Regions from separate parts of the Allocatenococcus thiocycli genome, predicted to be linked through region 1. Evidence: predicted binding sites of a transcription regulator. Region 1 holds the regulator's gene; each other region holds the start of a gene.

What was found. The regulator PurR, encoded in region 1, represses purine synthesis genes. The targets are predictions, from matches to a motif close to TNANGNAAACGTTTNCNTNA.
Region 2: a site for PurR is predicted at 1,915-1,934, ahead of ihfA (integration host factor subunit alpha). Genes of this name have one in related genera too.
Region 3: a site for PurR is predicted at 1,944-1,963, ahead of L9Q40_RS00570 (NupC/NupG family nucleoside CNT transporter). Genes of this name have one in related genera too.
Region 4: a site for PurR is predicted at 1,642-1,661, ahead of pyrD (quinone-dependent dihydroorotate dehydrogenase). Genes of this name have one in related genera too.

Annotation. Positions count from the first base shown of each region.
Region 1 is NZ_CAKLCK010000001.1:323,765-327,971, reverse strand. Features, by position in the region: gene torR (two-component system response regulator TorR) at 1-678, opposite strand, end outside; gene torD (molecular chaperone TorD) at 944-1,591, shown strand; gene purR (HTH-type transcriptional repressor PurR) at 2,025-3,029, shown strand; cyclic di-GMP riboswitch class I at 3,297-3,385, shown strand; gene L9Q40_RS01470 (TfoX/Sxy family DNA transformation protein) at 3,502-4,092, shown strand.
Region 2 is NZ_CAKLCK010000030.1:117,592-121,798, reverse strand. Features, by position in the region: gene L9Q40_RS12350 (LacI family DNA-binding transcriptional regulator) at 1-615, shown strand, start outside; gene L9Q40_RS12345 (AEC family transporter) at 633-1,511, opposite strand; gene ihfA (integration host factor subunit alpha) at 2,054-2,350, shown strand; gene L9Q40_RS12335 (nucleotidyltransferase family protein) at 2,468-3,244, opposite strand; gene L9Q40_RS12330 (thiopurine S-methyltransferase) at 3,560-4,207, shown strand, end outside.
Region 3 is NZ_CAKLCK010000001.1:118,368-122,574, reverse strand. Features, by position in the region: gene folD (bifunctional methylenetetrahydrofolate dehydrogenase/methenyltetrahydrofolate cyclohydrolase FolD) at 1-527, shown strand, start outside; gene L9Q40_RS00570 (NupC/NupG family nucleoside CNT transporter) at 604-1,803, opposite strand; gene L9Q40_RS00565 (LysR family transcriptional regulator) at 2,044-2,991, opposite strand; gene L9Q40_RS00560 (lytic murein transglycosylase) at 3,066-4,037, opposite strand; gene L9Q40_RS00555 (YcgL domain-containing protein) at 4,082-4,207, opposite strand, start outside.
Region 4 is NZ_CAKLCK010000037.1:56,202-60,408, reverse strand. Features, by position in the region: gene L9Q40_RS15000 (NAD-glutamate dehydrogenase) at 1-1,528, shown strand, start outside; gene pyrD (quinone-dependent dihydroorotate dehydrogenase) at 1,838-2,848, shown strand; gene L9Q40_RS14990 (cell division protein ZapC) at 3,015-3,557, shown strand; gene rlmKL (bifunctional 23S rRNA (guanine(2069)-N(7))-methyltransferase RlmK/23S rRNA (guanine(2445)-N(2))-methyltransferase RlmL) at 4,054-4,207, shown strand, end outside.

The DNA.
Region 1 (4,207 bases):
AACCGTAACAAAAATTTGCGGGTTTTTAGGGTCAAACTCCATCTTCGCACGCATACGACGAATCAAGACATCTATCGTACGGTCATTCGGTGCATCAACACGATGGCTGATCATATTCAAAATACGTTCGCGGCTTAGTACTTGATTCGGGTAAGACGATAACGCCACCAAAAGCTCGTATTCGGCTTTGGTTAGTTTTACTGGCTCACCATTACGACTCAGCGCTCGACGCTGGATATCAAACGTCCACTCGCCAAAACGAACTATATGTTGCTCGTTGGTTTCGTTTGCCTTACTTGATCCATCGCGAGCAATCGAAATACGCCACAGCAGATTTTTGACACGAACTAATAACTCGCGCAGTTCAAAAGGTTTGGTGACATAATCGTCTGCCCCCATTTCCAGGCCAACAATTTTGTCGATGCTATCCGTGCGTCCTGTAACTAATATGATACCAATATCCGATTGGCTGCGTAATTCACGCGTAAGCATCAGGCCGTCTTCACCCGGCAAGTTAATATCCAGCATGACAAGATCAACATCACCAGCTTGCAGCACTTCACGCATTTGCGTGCCGCTCTCTGCTTCACTAACTGTATAACCTTCATTTTGGAAATAACCCGCTAGCTTACTACGCGTTACAACATCATCTTCTACGACTAATACGTGATAGCTCATTTACACCACTTTCTGTCATTTTATTATTCGAGATGTATTCTATTCATAACTATTAACATTTCTAGTCATTGGCTGACTAAAAAGCAAGATTTAGTGATTTTGTTGATTCAAGACAAGCTTAGCGAACCCTGTTAATAAATGAACATATTTCGCCATAAAACATCATAGTTATAGTTACTGCTGTTCATTTTAATTGATTACACTTAAAGGACATCTGAATTTGATTTTGTGATGCCAGAAAGAAGGCATCATTCAGGAGCCTAAAATGCAAGAAGTGAAAGCTTTTAACGAAAAACGCGCCGAAATTTATTGGTGGTTTTCTAGCTTATTCGCCAAAGAACTGACAGACAAAGAGCTGGAGGCTTATCACAGTGTTGAAATTCGCAGCTTTTTGGCGGGCTTAGGTGAAAATGAATCTCTCAAACCTTCCATTGATAGCCTCGTTGACGCACTAAATCGCCTGCAAGACCGCGAAGATGCTCAGCTAGAGCTTGCTGCTGACTTTTGTGAATTATTCTTGAAGACAGAAAAGTACGGCGCGCTTCCCTACGCTTCCATGTACATTGGTGAATCTGGTTTACTCAACGACAAACCCGCCGAAGAGATGGAAAAGTTGATGGCTGAGTTTGGTGTCCAAGTGGACGACCGTCTAAAAGAACCAGCCGACCACTTAGCGGTAGAACTGGACTTCCTGGGTAACATGATCATTCGCTCTAATGAGTTTGAGCAAGAAAAACACATGGAAGAAGCCTTTGTTAAACAAAATGAATTCATCGAAAGCCAACTCATGTCTTGGTTACCGAAGTTCGCTCACAAGTGTCAGCAACTGGATGAATTTGGCTTCTACGCCAGCGTCGCGCAACTATTAATTGCATTTTGTAAACTGGACAGCGCTTACCTTCTTGGTGAATAATTGCCGCCTATTTTAGGGAGCCTGTCTTTTAGGTTCCCTATCTTTTATTCGTTAACTATATAAATCGTTCCAATCGCTCGCTTTTTAGCAATCAAAATGTGACTTATTAGGCACAAAACCATTGCTTAAATTATTGCCAGCTTGCCCGCATAGGGCTAAAATGTGAACGCAAACGATTAAATATGATTTTAATGTAAACCGCTGAAATAAAGCGGTTTTTGTGTTTTCTTAATAGGTTGATAACGATTCTTCATTCGATGGAAGAAATGAGCTTTATCAACCACTGTCGCTACATACCCTCTACCGACTTCGGAGTAACCACTGCTAAACATACTCAGCGCCATTGTTTTTGTTGCGCTAAGTTTACAAAAGACGAACAGCAAAAAGGTTTATCCTCCGCGGTATATTCGTAGCTCGAAACAGGACACCATGTATGGCCACTATAAAAGACGTTGCTAGATTAGCCGGCGTTTCTACAACTACAGTTTCGCACGTTATCAACAAGACGCGTTTTGTTGCAGAAGCAACACAAGAAAAAGTAATGAAAGCCGTTGATGAGCTTAACTATGCACCAAGTGCGGTTGCTCGTAGCTTGAAATGTAACTCAACTCGCACCATCGGCATGTTGGTGACACAATCTACCAACCTATTCTTCTCTGAAGTCATCGATGGTGTAGAGAGTTACTGCTACCGCCAAGGCTACACGCTTATCCTGTGTAACACTGGTGGTATCTATGAAAAGCAAAGAGATTACATCCGCATGCTCGCTGAAAAGCGTGTAGATGGCATACTAGTGATGTGTTCTGACCTGACAGAAGAGCTGAAGCAAATGCTTGACCGTCATGCAGATATTCCGAAAGTTGTCATGGACTGGGGCCCAGAAAGCTCGCAAGCAGACAAAATCATGGATAACTCAGAGGAAGGCGGTTATATCGCGACCAAGTACCTGATTGATAATGGTCATACTGATATTGCTTGCTTGAGTGGTCACTTTGAAAAACTCGCTTGCCAAGAGCGCATTGCGGGCTACCGTCGAGCGATGGCAGAAGCCAACATTCCTGTCAATGAAGACTGGATTCTTGAAGGTAACTTTGAATGTGATACCGCAGTTTTGGTCGCAGACAAAATTACCGCGATGGAGAAACGCCCTACTGCGGTATTCTGTTTCAATGACACGATGGCGTTGGGCTTGATGAGCCGTCTACAACAGAACGGTATTAAGATTCCTGACGACGTCTCTGTTATTGGTTACGACAATATCGAATTGGCAGAGTACTTCTCTCCGCCGCTAACAACGATACACCAGCCAAAACGTCGTGTTGGTAAAAATGCCTTCGAGATTCTGCTTGAGCGTATTAAAGACAAAGAACACGAAAAACGCATTTTTGAAATGCAGCCAGAGTTGGTCGTTCGAAATACTGTTAAAAAACTCAACTAGTTACTAACAAGCGCTCTTCGGAGCGCTTATTTTTTATCCGAAAATTAACTTTTATCGCACTCTTTGTTCACTACAGTCAGTAAACGTTTTATAAGTTACTGTTTTGTATAAACACAATCCATCTCACATAACCTAGCCACTCGCACTCAAACTTCAATCTTAAATATGAAACAAACACCATAAAAACACAGCGTTTTACTGAAGCAATATCACACTTTGATCTCTAGATTGTGATGTTAATTCAAGATAAAAAGTATTCTCAACATGTCACGCACAGGGCAAACCATCCGAAAGGGTGGGACGCAAAGCTTCCGGCCTTAACCATTTTATAAATGGAAGGTAGCGGGGTTACCGATGGCAAATATGCATATGATGAGTTTACCCTTTAATGACATTGGGCTTGCATGTATTTGCTAATCTCTCGGACCTGACTTTTGGTGGCGTAATAATAATTACACCGAGATAACACATCATGGATAAACCGATACTCAAAGATTCTATGAAGCTATTTGAGGCACTTGGTACGATCAAGTCGCGCTCAATGTTTGGTGGCTTCGGACTTTTCGCTGATGAAACGATGTTTGCACTGGTTGTGAATGATCAACTTCACATACGAGCAGACCAGCAAACTTCATCTAACTTCGAGAAGCAAGGGCTAAAACCGTACGTTTATAAAAAGCGTGGTTTTCCAGTCGTTACTAAGTACTACGCGATTTCCGACGACTTGTGGGAATCGAGTGAACGCTTGATAGAAGTAGCGAAAAAGTCGTTAGAACAAGCCAATTTGGAAAAAAAGCAACAGGCAAGTAGTAAGCCCGACAGGTTGAAAGACCTGCCTAACTTACGACTAGCGACTGAACGAATGCTTAAGAAAGCTGGTATAAAATCAGTTGAACAACTTGAAGAGAAAGGTGCATTGAATGCTTACAAAGCGATACGTGACTCTCACTCCGCAAAAGTAAGTATTGAGCTACTCTGGGCTTTAGAAGGAGCGATAAACGGCACGCACTGGAGCGTCGTTCCTCAATCTCGCAGAGAAGAGCTGGAAAATGCGCTTTCTTAATCTGTAGGTATAAACCTATCGTACGTATAAAAACCGCAGCTTTGACTGCGGTTTTTTTTTGAAATTTTTTCCAGGCTCAACCTGTCTATTACTCCATATATCAATCAAATAATAT
Region 2 (4,207 bases), on a different contig from region 1:
GTGGCAACGGCTATGACTGAAGACACCTTCTATCGCAAAGTCACCGAGCAAACCCCCGTGTTGGTGTTCGACCGTATTTTCGACGCCACGCCGTTAACGACGATAAAAACAGATGCTTATAACGCGACCAAACAACTGGTAGGAAAACTGTGTCAGCAAGCGGAAGAATGTGCCTATTTAGGCGGACAGTTAGAGCTCTCTCCGAGTAAAGATCGATTCTCGGGTTATCAGGCGGCTTTGCTAGCTACTGGAGTGGAGTTGGATACGGAGTTAGTGAAACACAAAGATTATCAACCTGAGTCCGGTTACGCCATGATTGAGGAAATCCACCAGAATATTGGGCGTTTGCCAACTCGCATATTTGTCGCTTCGTATTCGATTCTCGAAGGTGTTTTGCGTTATATGTCTGAGCATCGGTTATTGAATGCTAATGTGAAAATAGCAACGTTCGATAACTCACCGATTTTAGATTGCTTACCGATCAACATTGATTCAATCGAACAAGATTGCGAGCTCATCGCTAAAACGTTATTTGAGCAAGCAACGGCATCTATAGGTTCACCCGATCGTAAAGCCGAGCATCTGATTCTTCCTGCGAAACTACACTATCGTTGAGCTAGCTAATCTCAGCGCTAAGAGAGCGACAACGTATAAGAGAGAAGAAGGGGCAGGGTCAACACACTAAAAAAGTTGCCAAACAACACCATCGACGCCACTTTCATCGGTTCTATATTGAGTCTCTCTGCAAATAAATAGTTCATCACCGCAGGCGGTAACATGGTGAAAAGTACCATCATCTGCAATTGCATTGTGGGTAACGGAATAAACCAATAGATAAGCGCAAAGGCAACTGCACCTGTGGTCAGCGATTGTACCGTACATATCACGCCAACTCGCAGACCATCCAATCGTAAGTTGCACATTTGTGCCCCGAGAGAGAGCAACATTACCGGTACTGCGGCCTGACCTAATAATGCCGTCGCTTCATAAAGCGGTGCCCAAGCGCCAATTCCTGACAAGTTCAGGCCCAGCGCGAGAGAAGCCGATAAAAAGATTGGCATTTTTATGATCTGTTTTAGTGGGTTGCCACTGCTGAGAAGCATCACCCCTAAACTAATGTGCAGACAGGCCGATACAACAAACAGTAAGACGGCAGAAGAAAGCGCCACGTCTCCGAACGTATAAGTAAATAGTGGGATAGCCAAGTTGCCACTATTGCGAAACATGTGGGGTGGTGCCCAGGCTTTGAAAGTTAATCCGGTCGCTTTACAGATCGGTATCATGACCAATCCAGGGACGAGAACCGCAACAATCGCAGCAAAAAGAAGAGGGCCTTGTTCCGCATCGAGCGGCATGCTGACCAGAGACGAAAACACCAGCGCAGGCGTAAAGACATCAATATTGATTCGATTGATTGGGCGAAAATCTGGCTTGATATGCCGACCGACTAAATAGCCGACGCCGACAAGAGCGAAGACGGGAAAAAGAATATTGATGACTTGATTAATCATGACCGCACTTTAATTAAAGGTAAAAGATGTGATTGTTTCGTTAAGTAATGAATCTAGGTTCACACTAACAACCTTTGATTAGTGAGTCATCGTAAAACAGTGAGAATCTTGGCGTTTATCAAGCTTTATAAAAGTAAAACTGCTGGTAAGTGGTCATACTTCTTTTCAAGTGTTTATGTACCTAGTTACTTACAAATCAATGAAATACCGACAGGTTCTATGTCAGGTGTTTGTAAAATAGCCTATACCTGATAAATTTATTAAATGGTTTTTTGTTTCAAATTTTACCAATTTATTGGTTTAATTGACTGGTTGAGTTTTGTATTTAAGAACTCTCTAAATAAAAAATGTTAAAATGTTGGTATTTAACAATAATTTATACAGCCATATTCCATTTATTCGCAAAGAAAAAAGTTGGCGAAAATCATAAGCTTGTCATACACTTCCTGATGTAACCCCGATATGTTCTTGAATTGGTAGGGTAAAACTGCTCTGGCGCTACACTAAGTAGCATTGTTTAACATAGCTTTGAGGAAAGTTTTATGGCGCTCACAAAAGCCGAATTGGCAGAAAACCTGTTTGATAAATTAGGATTTAGTAAGCGGGACGCCAAGGAAACGGTGGAAGTGTTCTTTGAAGAAATTCGCAAGGCACTAGAAAGTGGCGAACAGGTAAAACTGTCAGGTTTTGGTAATTTTGATCTTCGTGACAAGAATGAACGGCCTGGTCGTAACCCGAAAACTGGTGAAGATATTCCAATTACTGCTCGACGTGTAGTGACTTTCCGCCCGGGTCAGAAATTAAAAGCTCGCGTAGAAAATCTTAAGAAAGAACAGTAAGCTGACCAAATAGATCACGCTTAGTCGTGGTCTTTTGTCGTGCATGCATTTTCGTTTCGGCATGCAAAAGAAAACCACCGCATTGCGGTGGTTTGTTGTTTTCAGAGAAGCAATTTTTTATGCCGCTTCTAAGTGAGTTGTTAAGTATGGTTGCCACGCGTGCTGGTACAAGTTCTTAGCTTGGCTTCGCATGCTTCGAATCGCCGCCGTTTCAAATTCAGTCAGCTGGCGTTTTTCTGCCATTGCCTGACGTTCAAGCTTTTGAATTTTCTCATAAAGGTCATGCTCAGGACCATTCTTCACATCCGCAATGGCTTTCAAATGGAGCTGAACTTCTGCAATGAGGTTTGTTTTCGGCAAACGAACCAGTAAGTTTAAATCTCGGTAACCCGAAGGCCCCGGCTTTTTGAATCTGTTTTTCACTTTAACGATTGTTGTTTCGCGCTCTAGTGTTTCATAGATAGAGACCAAACTTGCCACATCTTCCGCAACTATCGTCGCACGTGCTAGATCGGTAATGCGTTCAACCTGACCATCCAGTTCGTAAGCAATTTTTTCCTCTGCACGTTGTTTGGATTTTACGCCAGCGAAGTAAGGTTGGGCGTCGTTGAGAAGGGCGGTACTTTTACAGATGGTTTCCAGTTCGAACTGAGCTTGGTGAGCTTTGGAGTAAAGAATATCAAAATCAGCGTATGGCTGGGTTGGATTTGAGTCGATAGTTTGAATGCCATATAAGCCACTTAGGCTATGTTTGAAGAGTTTTGAACAAACCTCGTTTTGACTTGCAGAACGATTCTGTTCACTCGTTGTTGGCGCAATAGGCATTGCGGCAATTGCAGGTGCACGGCTTAGTACCAAAAGCATCAATGCTGCTGTACGTAAAAATAAGCTCATTCACTCTCCTTAACTTGCTTGCACTTAGAAAATGGGGACAAAGAAGTCGCTAAGATTTGCAAATCAGGTTGTTATTAATAAATGGGGATCTTTTGAAACATTCCAAGGTTAACTCTCATGTTTACAGTGGAATTATGCGTTAGATCACTATTTATATTTTCATTATTCTGTTAATTAAACGTCAGTATCATTTCGTATATCGTGATTGCATCGTAGCATTTGAGGATTAACGAAAGATGAACGGCATAGACAAATTCGAAAAAATCATTAGTCTTACTCCACAAAACGTAATTCAGCCGATAAGTAGAAAGTAAAATGAGAGACCCAGAATTTTGGCACAATAAGTGGGCCAGCAATAAAATCGGATTCCATTTGGAAGATGTAAATCCATTACTGCCTCAGCATTGGCACCACACCAACCCTAAGCGCGAAGACACTGTGTTGGTTCCGCTTTGCGGTAAGTCTGAAGATCTTGTGTGGTTGGCGACCAAACATGATGAAGTGAATGGCGTTGAATTAAGCCAAATTGCAGTACGCGCTTTCTTTGCAGAGCACTTTTATACTCCAACTGTTACGCCATTAAGTGGTATGCATGAGTTGTATCAGTTTGATGAGCTTTCTATTTATACCGGAGATTTTTTCACGGCACCGGTTTCTCAAGTCGATATCATTTATGACCGAGCGGCTTTGGTTGCGCTGCCACAGGAGATGAGACAAGAGTACGCCGAGCGTTTGAAACAGCTACTTAAACCGGGTGGCCGTATTCTGCTTGTGACACTCAATTACCCTCAGCAAGAAATGGCGGGACCTCCATTTAGCGTACCAGTGAATGAAATCGAACAGTTATTCTCGGGTTACAACGTGACTTGTCTCAACGTGGACGAAGCAGATGAGAATCACCCGAAAATTGCTAAGCAAGGCTTAAGTCGTTTTTCTGAAGAAGTGTATTTGATTGAAGCTCAG
Region 3 (4,207 bases), 210 kb from region 1:
AGCGTATTCATCCAGAGAAAGACGTGGATGGCTTCCACCCTTATAACGTAGGTCGTCTTGCACAGCGTATCCCTAAACTACGCTCTTGTACGCCGAAAGGTATTATTACCCTGCTTGACCGCTACAACATTAATCTTCGTGGTAAGCACGCTGTGGTTGTAGGAGCTTCGAATATCGTTGGTCGTCCAATGACACTTGAGCTGCTATTGGCGGGCTGCACAACGACGACCTGTCACCGCTTTACTAAAGACTTAGAGAGCTACGTTCGTCAAGCCGACGTCGTTGTTGTCGCAGTAGGTAAACCAAACTTCATTCCTGGCGAATGGATTAAGAAAGGCGCTGTGGTTGTCGATGTGGGTATCAACCGTCTTGACTCTGGTAAGCTAGTTGGCGACGTGGAATACGATAAAGCACGTGAAAGCGCGAGCTTCATTACTCCAGTACCTGGTGGCGTTGGTCCAATGACAGTAGCAAGCCTGATTGAAAACACAATGCTGGCTTGCGAGCAGTTCCATACGGACAAGTAATCGCAGATCGCTAAATACTAAAAAGGCTCCTCTCGGAGCCTTTTTTCTTTATGTTGTGTAAATTTAGTCTAAATCGTTAAAGACTTAAAATCACACCGGCAATGGACGCACTCATCAAGTTCGCCATCACACCTGCGACAATCGCGCGAAATCCATGCTTAGAAACAAACGCACGCTTCTCTGGCACCAATGATCCCAAACCACCAATGAGCATTGCCATGCTTGAGATGTTCGCAAAGCCACATAGTGCAAAAGTCACAATCGCTTGAGAATGTGCACTTAGCTGCGACTTCACTTCTGCAAGTTGAATAAAAGCAACAAACTCATTTACTACGATTTTATTCCCGATCAGAGACCCTGCCGTGATCGCCTCTGCCCATGGAACACCTAACAGCCAAGCAACTGGCGCAAATACGTAGCCCAAAACGAGTTCGAAGCTTAATGGTGTGCCAATAAGATCGCCAAACCATCCCAAAATACCGTTAAGCAATGCAATCACACTGATGAAAGCCAACAGCGTGCCACCAACTGCAACCGCGATACGAACACCCGCCATCGCACCATCTGCCAATGCTTCAACTACATTGGTTGCTCGTGGGGTTTCAACTTGGCTAAGATCGATTTCCTCAGCTTGGTTTGTGTCTTCCGGCATCAGAATTTTAGCCATCAACAAACCGGCAGGAGCAGACATAAACGCCGCCGCGATCAGGTAATTTAAGTCCACACCCAAAGATGCATAACCGACCAACGTACCACCAGCAACCGAAGCCAAACCACCAGTCATTACTGCAAAGAACTGAGAATCCGTCATGTGCTTTAGATAAGGTTTAACCATTAATGGCGCTTCAATCGTACCAACAAAGATATTGGCTGTAGCAGATAAAGACTCAGCACGACCAATGCCTAACAGCTTTTGGATACCACCACCGATAAAGTTAATCATTCTTGGCATAACACCAATGTGGTAAAGGCCAGCAATAAGCGAAGAGAAGAAGACAATAATGCCCAGTACATTAATAGCGAAAGTGAATCCGCCCGTCGCCAAATTGCCGAATAAAAACGCGATGCCTTCCTGACCATAGTTGATTAAGTTCGATACTACGCTGCTCACTGAGTTTAGAGCGTCTCGCCCTGCTGGTACATACAGAACCAATAGTGCAAACAATACCTGTAAGGCAAAAGCAAGTGAGACGGTTCTGAGCTTTATATTTTTTCTATTTGTAGAAAGTAGCCATGCTACGAAGAGTATGGCTACGATACCAATAAGTGAGTTCATAAATTGGGTCCGACAGAAGGGGAATGGTAAAGGCGTCGGATTGTATAGCGGACTCAAAATGCTGCAACTTGAGGTTGTTAACAGTGTGAAAAGTTTCAGTGGTCAATATTTAAACTAAACATTAAGCCATTGAATTTAATAATGATAAACGTTTGCTTTTTGTTATTATTTCCATATGGAAAAATTGTTTATAGATTCAGAAAAATTTTTGTGACAAAAATCACCTTATGTATACGATCGTCATGACTTAGGAATGGAGATATACGGTGCTAATCTTTGATCCCAATGACATGGGTTACCGATCTTCTGTTTTATAAAGTTGATCACCGCAGATATTTTTTTCGGCATGTGCTGTCGGCTCGGATAAACCGCATAGAAAGGCATCGACTGGCTGGCTTTCCATTCCGGCAGCAATTGAATTAACTTCCCAGTTCTGAATTCATCGCCAAGCAAATACGTCGCGAGATAAGCAATTCCCCACCCTGCGATTGCAGCGTCGCGAACCGCTTCAGCAAGATCAACAGAATAGTTACCGGAAACTTTTACGTTGAGTTCCTGCTGATCTTTTGTAAATGCCCATCCGGTGTAATCACGCTCCCAGCTTCTGTAGATCAGGCAGTTGTGCAACGATAGATCGTCAGGTTCCACTGGCTTATCATGTTTAAGCAGGTAGTCTGGAGACGCCGCGACAACAAACTGGCAATCCGTTAATCGCTGGGCAATGTAACCTTCGGGCAAGTGTTCATTGTTGGTTACCCATAAATCCAAGCCTTCAGCTAACATGTCCACCTTGTAGTCGAACAAGTGCACTTCAACCTCAAGTTGAGGATACCGTTCTCTTAGCTCCTGAATGGCAGGAATGATATGTAACGTGCCGAACGATTGCGAGATGCCCAACCGCACAAGCCCAGCCACTTCATCTCTCTGGCTTTCCATTTCCAGCGTCGCGCTGCTGACAGCCTGAACGACCTGCTCACAATGATGATAAAAGGTTTTGCCCGCTTCAGTCGGAGTAAAACTTCGCGTTGTGCGTTGCACCAGCTTAATACCAAGTGAGTTCTCTAATTGGCTAAGTTGTTTACTCACATGGGAGACGGATACGCCGAGGCTTTTTGCTGCCGCCGTAAAGCTTTTATGTTTGATCAATGCAGAGAAAATGACCATTTGAGCAGCACGTTCAGATAACACGAATTACCTCGATTTAAATGCAGTAAAAACTAAGGGCTCCGAAGAGCCCTTAAGAACGATAATTTATTCAGGAACTAGTATGTGATGCGATCAGCTAAGTGGCTAACAGCTAGAGCGAAGTAGTAAGAGCGGTTCCACTTCATCAACACATTGTAGTTATTGTAAACCAGATAAGTTCGACCGTTTTCATCGTCAGGCATAATCAGCCAAGCTTTGATATCGTCATCCAGTTTAGGTAGCGGGCTGCCATCAAACTTGGTGATACCTAATTTGCTCCACTCCTGCAGGTACTTACCTTTCTCTTCGGTTCGACCTTCCAAGTTATGATCAATCCCTTTCGGAACTTTTACCTGACGTCCCCAAGTGTAATTGTCATCCCAGCCGGATTTGCTCAGATAATTCGCTGTTGAAGCAAACACGTCCGCTTTGGTTTGCCAGATATCTTTCTTGCCATCACCATTGCCATCCGCTGCAAAGCGAAGGAAGGAGCTTGGCATAAACTGACACTGCCCCATCGCACCCGCCCATGAACCTTTGAAATTCTCAAGTTCAATATGGCCTTGATCCAGAATCTGAAGGGCAGCCATGGTTTCTTTACGGAAGAACTCTTCACGGCGACCTTCAAATGCCAAGGTAGAAAGCGCGTCTATGACACGGAAGTTACCCGTAAACTTACCGAAATTACTTTCCACGCCCCACAACGCAACAATAAAACGTGGCTGAACGCCGAAGGTCTCACCAATGCGTTTAAGTTCGGTGTAGTGCTCTTTGTATAATTCTTTCGCTTGCTTAACCTTCCACTCTGGGACTGCACGCGGAATGTACTCATCCAGCGTCAGTTTTTTCTCAGGTTGGTTTCGGTCTGCTTTCACTGCTCGTGGCTTATATTCAACATTAGCGAAAGCGGCGCTGATGACCTGCTCGGAGATGCCTTGAGCACGCGCTTCTGCACGCAACTTATCCAGGTATTCCTCAAAACCTTCACTACTTGCAAAGGCTGAGGCACACATGCCAACGCTAAGCAGTGTAGCCAGTATTTTTTTCATATTCCCCTCCTTGAGCAAGGCAGAAGTCTCAGCAAGATATGGAATTATTTCCTGTCTTTTTGCTGAGCTTTTTGTTCTTTATATTTTTCTAACAGATTTTCCGGTGGTGGCGGAACCTGCAGGAAGAAACCATCGTTAATTAATGAGGCTTTCACTTTCTCGATATCCAC
Region 4 (4,207 bases), on a different contig from region 1:
GACGCATACTGACGTTGGCGACCGTGCAAACGACATGCTACGTATCGACGGTCGTGATCTGAGAGCGAAGGTTGTAGGTGAAGGCGGTAACTTGGGTATGACTCAACAAGGTCGTATCGAATACGCACTTAACGGCGGCCGCGTGAACACCGACTTCGTTGATAACGTAGGTGGCGTTGACTGTTCGGATAACGAAGTCAACATCAAGATCTTCCTGAATGGTTTGGTTTCAAACGGTGATCTGACTGTTAAACAACGTAACCAAATCCTAGAGTCGATGGAAGATGAAGTCGGTGAAATCGTTCTTGATGATGCTTACTGCCAATCAGAGTCAATTTCTGTTACTGAGCAGCAGGGTGTTGGTATCGTTAAAGAACAGATTCGCTTCATCCATACTATGGAGAAAGCAGGGTTCCTGGATCGTGCGCTGGAATACATCCCTGATGACGAAACGCTTCTAGAGCGTGAAAAGCAGGGCTTGGGTCTGACACGTCCAGAGCTTTCTGTTCTGGTTGCTTACGGCAAAATGGTATTGAAGCAGCAGCTTGTTACGGACGAAATCGCAAATGACGAGTTCCATGCGAAGCAGCTCGTCGCGTACTTCCCAAGTGAGTTACGCCGTAACTATAAAGATCAGATGGTCAACCACCCGCTACGTGCAGAAATTATCGCGACAGCGCTGGCGAACCAAATGGTTAACGAGATGGGTTGTAACTTCGTCACTCGCTTGCAAGAAGAGACGGGTGCAAGTGTTGTTGATATCGCCAATGCATACAGTGCAGCACGTGAAATCTTCGAACTAGAATCGATTCTAAAACAGACTCGTGAGCTGGATAACGTAGCGACAGCGCAAGCACAATACGAAATCATGTTCTATGTTCGTCGTGCTCTACGCCGAATTGCTCGTTGGCTACTGCGTAATCGTAGCGGCAAATACACCGTGGGCGAATTGATCAATCTTTACAAACAAGATGTGAACGTTATCAGCGAAACGCTTGATAGCATGCTTGTTGAGTCAGAAGTTGAAGAACACAACGAACTCGCACAAGTTTGGATGGACAGAGGGGTTGAAGAGAAACTGGCTCATCAAGTTGCTCGCCTATCAAGTCTGCAATCTGCACTGGATATTTCTGCAGTGGCAAGTGAAACAGGCAAAACGGTTGAGCAAGCGTCTAAGTTGTACTTCAACTTAGGGGATCGTCTGTCTCTGCACTGGTTCTTGAAGCAAATCAACAACCAAGCTGTAGACAACAACTGGCAAGCGTTGGCCCGAGCGGCGTTCCGTGAAGACTTAGATTGGCAGCAACGTCAGCTAACCGCTCAGGTACTAAATTGCAACTGCGCATCAGAAGAGTTTGATGTGATAGAAGCACTTGATAACTGGATGGAATCTAATGAACCTTCACTGCAACGTTGGGAAAGTATCCTAAACGAGTTTAAAGTTGGCTCTGTCCATGAGTTTGCGAAATTCTCGGTTGCACTACGTGAGTTGGTATTGCTTAACTTAAACTGCTCACCAAGCGAGTAGGAGAGTTAGCGTTTTAGACAAAGCCTCGTAGAGATACGGGGCTTTTTTGTACCTAAATACCAGGTCTTACCGAGATTTAAGTGACGCTGTCACTATGGTTTTAACTTTATATGTACTGAAATCGATTGCTTTTTCATAAATAATTATGATTTTTACACTCAAATAATGATTTTAAATGACTGTTTTTAAATAATAATTAATTTTGAGAAATATGATTTTACTTAATTCGTTCATTTTCATTGAATTACGATTAAAAACAGTAAATAATATTGACCCGTTTACACGGGGCTTTTTTCTTTCGGAGGCACAATGCTTTACCGTCTAGCCAGAACTGGCTTTTTCCAACTTGATGCCGAAAAGGCACATGATCTTGCAATTAAGAATTTCCAACGCTTTAACGGCACACCTCTCGATCTTTTCTATCGTCAACAATTACCAAATCGTCCAGTAGAGTGCATGGGGCTAACGTTCCGTAACCCTGTCGGTCTCGCTGCTGGTTTAGACAAAAACGGCGAATGTATCGAAGCGTTTGATGCGATGGGTTTTGGTTTCGTTGAAGTCGGTACCGTAACACCACGTCCGCAACCTGGTAATGATAAACCACGTCTGTTCCGTCTAGTGGAAGCAGAGGGCATCATCAATCGTATGGGCTTTAACAACCTAGGTGTTGATCACTTGGTTGAGAATGTGAAGAAAGCGAAGTTCGACTGTGTACTTGGTATCAATATCGGTAAAAACAAAGATACGCCGATTGAGAAAGGGGCAGAAGACTACCTGATTTGTATGGAAAAAGTATACGAATACGCAGGTTACATTGCGGTGAATATCTCTTCTCCAAACACGCCAGGATTACGTTCGCTTCAATACGGTGAGGCATTGGATGAGTTGCTTGCTGAGTTGAAAGCAAAACAATCTGAGCTAGCAGAAAAGCACGATAAATACGTACCGTTGGCACTGAAGATCGCACCAGACTTGAGTGATGACGAAATCGTTCAGATTTGTGAATCACTAATTAAAAACAACATCGATGGTGTGATTGCGACGAACACAACATTGGATAGAACCGTTGTTGAAGGTATGAAACACGCGAATGAAGCGGGTGGCTTAAGTGGCCGTCCGGTACAGTCTCGTTCTACTGAGGTGGTTCGTAAACTTCACGAAGCGCTTGGCGACAAACTTCCGATCATTGGTGTGGGTGGTATCGATTCTTATGTTGCGGCAAAAGAGAAGATGATGGCCGGAGCACAGTTGGTCCAAGTCTATACAGGTTTTATTTACCACGGTCCAGGTTTAGTACGCGATATTGTTAAAAATCTTTAAAATAATTTAACAACTCGCTGAGTTTACATTAGTTATTACAAAAAAAGAGGATCTTGTTTCCTCTTTTTTTTTGTCCGTTCATTTGTAGAATTTAAAAATCATGAGTAGGTAATTAAGCGTCTTACCTCTTTACCACTGATTTAACTAGTCAAGAGAGAACGGAACAATGCTTAAACCCAGCGACAAATGGAATTGGTATTATGACGAGCATAAAGCTTGTTTAATGCTGGATTTGGGGGAGGAAATGATTTTCCAAACCAATCTATCCCGAAAGCTGTTAGTCAACTGCGCCTTCTCAAACAACGAATTTACTGTCGATGATGCTAGTGCGTTTCAGACCTTTAATGAACGTATTCGCTGTCTCGATATCAGTGAATACCGTCAAGCAGAGCTAACCCTATACTGCGTAGCTGCTAAACGCTTCCATAAGCCAGTACAACCTAAAAGTTGGTTTTTCGATGCTCAGTCTTCTGGATATGAGCCAGAAGAAGGGGATATGGTCTTCCTGACGAACCAATACTCTGAAGGTGTCTTCATTGTACTTGAGCCTGGAGAAACCTCTAGCTTGTGCCTTTACGTGGGACAAGAAGAGTTTGTGCTTGATGGAAGCAAGTCTCTGCCATTTGGCCAACCGATTAAAGTGATGCACGACCGTATGGCGTGTGCAAGCCACCTGTTTGTGATGGCACCCATGGCCATGGTTGGATAACCTGATTTAATTTCTTTATTTCGTTCCTTTGTTTGCCTTAATCGACCGCTTCAGGTCGATTTTTTTTATCCGAACACTTCACTCTTTTCACATAAACACCTCTGCAACTGTACATTTTTCGTGCACTTAATCATGAGGTAGGTCACTTTTATTCCACTTTCTTTAAATTAGTTTCTCTTAATGTTAGGCAACTCGGCGCTTAACATTCACCTATTTATTCCCCTATATCAGAAAAATGTAATTAAATAACAACTATATTTAATTCTTGGTATAGACCAAAATGAGTGTAAATAAGTATTCACTATCGCTGTGCGGATAGCATCTTGGTTAAAAGGAGGACGAGATGAATTTTGATTAAAATGCAAAATGTAGGAACTTTCAGATCACTTAACTGGTGAGTGTTTGTGCTAACGGAAGGGAAAATACCTTTAAAAACGAGGCATTGATCGTAAAGTCAGGTATAATTGAAGCCATTTTTTATCAGCGAAAGAACACTATGAATCAATATCTCGCGGTAACTTCAAATGGCATGGAAAATTTGCTTGTTGAAGAACTGACTAAACTAGGCATCGAAAATGCGAAACCAGTACAGGCAGGCGTAAAATTTAAAGCGACAAACGAACAAGTTTATCGCTGTTGTTTGTGGAGCC